2 regions of the Staphylococcus warneri genome follow, and region 1 is predicted to be linked to the other one. Evidence: riboswitches for the same ligand, from Rfam matches in the RefSeq annotation. Region 1 holds a riboswitch; the other holds the start of a gene.
What was found. A riboswitch is a leader RNA that binds a small molecule or an ion and turns the genes downstream of it on or off. The one in region 1 is predicted to bind lysine.

Region 1 (2,213 bases):
AAAAATTGAATTAGATGATATCCAACCTTCATCCAGACGTTATCCATATGTAAAATTCACACCTGAAAGAGAAATTGGTAATGATTTATTAACTGTACAAAACCTTTCTAAAACTATTGATGGCGAAAAAGTATTAGATAACATTTCATTTACAATGAATCCTAATGATAAAGCCATTTTAATTGGTGATAGTGAGATTGCAAAAACAACATTACTTAAAATCTTAGCTGGTGAAATGGAACCAGATGAAGGATCTTATAAATGGGGTGTAACAACTTCATTAAGTTACTTCCCTAAAGATAATTCTGAATTCTTTGATGGTGTGGATATGAATCTTGTGGACTGGTTACGTCAATATGCGCCAGAAGATGAGCAAACTGAAACATTCTTACGCGGCTTCTTAGGACGTATGTTGTTTAGTGGCGAAGAAGTTAAGAAAAAAGCAAGCGTGTTATCAGGTGGCGAAAAAGTTCGCTGTATGTTAAGTAAAATGATGCTATCAAGTGCTAACGTGTTACTACTAGATGAGCCAACCAACCACTTAGACTTAGAAAGTATCACCGCAGTCAATGATGGTTTGAAATCATTTAAAGGTTCATTGATCTTTACATCATATGACTTTGAATTTATCAATACAATTGCTAACCGTGTGATTGATTTAAATCAATCTGGTGCTGTTTCTAAAGAAATTCCATATGAAGAATACTTAAAAGAAACAGGAGTATTAAAATAGATGACTTCGATTGAGCGTATGAATACATTTTGATGATGTATTTATACGCTTTTTATATACAGATATAATGAACGTTCCCCTACTACATTAGTTATTTATATTAATGACTACACTCGTCTTACCATCCGAGTGCACGAGAGATACTAACCATTAAAATGCTAAGTATCACTTTGAAATTTTCTGTTTATTTCAAAAAATCGCAATTATCGGTTTACAGTCACATGTGGTATATGTATAATAAAAACATATCAATTGAATAAGATTTTGATGAGGCGCATTAAACATGAGTAAATATTAGGCAACTGTCTGCTAACAGCTAATATTGAAAGGGGGCAATGCCGAAACGAATGATAATAGCAGGTATCATTTGTTGGACTTTTTGGTTAAGAGCTAAGAGTTTGTCATTATTTCATAATAATGGAGTGCATCACTTGTACATAAATGTAGAACAAGTCGCATTCCAGACTTGTTCTTTTTTATTGAATGGATGTGTCTCCCTACTAACTGAGGAGGACAAATATTGAATAGAAGTGTTTTGAAATTTGGCGGTTCTTCCGTCAGTGATTTTACTAAAATTAAAAATATAGCAGGTATGCTAAAAAATCGTGTTGAACAAGGTGAACAACTCATTGTGGTAGTTAGTGCAATGGGCAAAACCACGGATCAATTAATGGAGAATGTGTCCACTTTAACATCAACACCAAAAGAGCAAGAACTCGCCCTACTGTTAACTACAGGTGAGCAACAAACCGTTTCATATTTATCAATGGTACTTAATGATATTGGTATTAGCGCTAAAGCAATGACAGGATATCAAGCAGGTATCAAAACCATTGGTCATCATTTAAAAAGTAAAATTGCTGAAATTGACCCATCAACCTTTGAAACAGCTTTTGATACCCACGATGTACTTGTTATAGCTGGATTCCAAGGCATCAATGAGGATCATGAATTAACCACACTAGGACGTGGTGGTTCAGATACAACAGCAGTAGCTTTAGCGACGAGTAATCAGATTCCTTGTGAAATCTACACAGATGTTGATGGTGTATATGCTACAGACCCAAGAGTACTGAGTTATGCCAAACGTTTAGAGTATGTATCATATGAGGAAATGATGGAAATGAGCGCATTAGGTGCTGGCGTACTTGAGACACGTAGCGTAGAGTTGGCTAAAAATTATGATATACCATTATATTTAGGAAGAACGTTATCAAATGTGAAAGGAACATGGATTATGTCTAGAAGTGATTTATTAGAGAAAAAAGCAGTTACTGGGGTTGCATTAGATCAACACATGATGCATGTAACGATCACCTATCCCCTACCAGATAATCAATTATTAACACAACTATTCACAGAGCTAGAAATGGGTTCAGTTAATGTGGATATGATTTCACAAATTGTCAACCACGAAGGACTACAACTATCCTTCAGTATTAAAGATACAGATGCACATCAAATCTCAGCTATTTTAGAA
Region 2 (2,213 bases), 280 kb from region 1:
TCATACCACTAGCAGCTACGATATATTCATATGCATCACCACTAAAATGTTGTACTGCAAAAATCACTACAACAATAATTCCAGTTACAATTAATGATATGTGCGGCACACCATTTTTATTCGTTTTTGAAAATGAATTAAACGCTAGTTTATCTTTACTCATTGAATATAGCATTCTAGTAGATGCATACATTCCTGAATTACCTGCAGATAATACTGATGTTAAAATAACTGCATTCATAAATGATGCTGCAAATGCAAGTCCAGCATTCTTGAATACTAATGTAAATGGTGATGTAGAGATACTATTTTCTCCACCCATAAGTGCACTACTATCATAAGGTATTAACATACCAATGATGAATATAGCTAATATATAAAATAATAATATTCTCCAGAATACTTGTTTAATAGCTTTTGGAACGGCTCTTTCAGGATTTTCAGATTCCCCTGCTGTTATCCCTATCAATTCAGTACCTTGGAATGAGAAACCAGCAACTAGGAATACCCCTAATATTGAAAGTAAGCTCCCTCCTAAGTTGCCACCAAGGATTGGGCCGCTTCCTTTAGTAAACGTTTCAAAACCAACGAATTTACCGCCCATAATACCTACAATAGTTAATAAACCTATCACAATAAATATGATGACAGTAACAACTTTTATTAGTGCAAACCAATATTCACTCTCACCATATACTCGAACTGACAATGAGTTAAGTGCAAAGATAATTACTAAAAATATACAACTCCAGACCCAAGCAGGCACACTTTGCATTGGGGACCAATATTGTATGACTTGCGCGGCAATTGTTACATCTGCAGCTACAGTAATAACCCAGTTAAACCAATAATTCCATCCTAATGCAAATCCAAGTGATGGATCTACAAATCGTGTGGCGTAAGTACTAAATGATCCTGAAACTGGTAAATATGTGGCCATCTCGCCAAGTGATGTCATTAAGAAGAATACCATTGCTCCAATAATCGCATATGCAATCAAAGCACCTAATGCTCCAGCACTGTGAATGGCTCCACCCGAAGTCATAAATAGACCTGTACCAATACAACCACCAATGGCTATCATAGATATATGACGGTCTTTTAAACCTCTTTGTATACCTTCGTTTTGACTTTTGTTTTTACTCATAGAAGATTCCTTTCTTTGTATTTAGAGGCAGTTATGATTTTGTTTTATTATTTATTAAAGAAACAACACGTTAAGTTCTATATCTTCATTTATATGACTACACGATACCTCACTTAATCATGTTACTTTTATTTATAAATTTAAAACAAAAAAGTGGCTACATACCTTTAAGATATGCAACCACTTTGCTTTTATCTATATAAGGTAGCTCATCACATTCTGTGACAGTACAGTTTCTTTCGAGAACTGTCCCAACAAATCATAATTATGGTTATCACTTGTTTCGGCAATATTACCTTTAACTTGTTCAACATACGTCCCATAAGACTTCTGACAAGCGACTCTTTAATATTGCAACCTCTAACTCAACTTTTTATTTAACTAACTTGTAATATACATGAACTGCGCTTAAATTTCAAGTTTATCTATGCTTTTTCAAACGGATTTCGTCTACTAAATTCCAGATGAATTCATCTTTTTCTAATGTCTCTTGGTCTTGTGAACCATACTTACGAACATTTACTTCATTGTTTTCTGCTTCTTTATCTCCTACCACGATTTGGTATGGAATTTTTTGCATTTGAGCTTCACGGATTTTATAACCCATTTTTTCATTACGGTCATCGATTTCAACACGTACGCCTTGAGATTTCAATTCATCTTGTATTGATTTTGCATAGTCGTAATGTAAATCTAAATTAACTGGAATAATTTCTACTTGTTTCGGTGCTAACCAAGTTGGGAATGCACCTTTAGTTTCTTCAGTTAAGAATGCAACAAATCGTTCCATTGTAGATACAACTCCACGGTGTATCACTACTGGTCTATGGTGTTCTCCATCCTGACCAATATATGTCAGTTCAAAACGTTCTGGTAATAAGAAATCTAGTTGTGCTGTAGATAATGTTTCTTCTTTACCCATAGCTGTTTTAACTTGAACATCCAATTTAGGCCCATAAAATGCCGCTTCACCAATAGCTTCTTCGTATGATAATCCTAATTCATCAGCCGCTTCTTTAATCATGTTCTCAGCCTTATTCCACATTTCATCATCATCAAAATACTT

Region 2: another riboswitch for lysine. It lies ahead of EL082_RS05430 (amino acid permease); the one in region 1 lies ahead of EL082_RS06740 (aspartate kinase).

What each region holds. Positions count from the first base shown of each region.
Region 1 covers NZ_LR134269.1:1,386,542-1,388,754, reverse strand. Annotated here, with positions in the region: gene EL082_RS06745 (ABC-F family ATP-binding cassette domain-containing protein) at 1-733, shown strand, start outside; lysine riboswitch at 993-1,169, shown strand; gene EL082_RS06740 (aspartate kinase) at 1,251-2,213, shown strand, end outside.
Region 2 covers NZ_LR134269.1:1,103,973-1,106,185, reverse strand. Annotated here, with positions in the region: gene EL082_RS05430 (amino acid permease) at 1-1,147, opposite strand, end outside; lysine riboswitch at 1,345-1,518, opposite strand; gene thrS (threonine--tRNA ligase) at 1,569-2,213, opposite strand, start outside.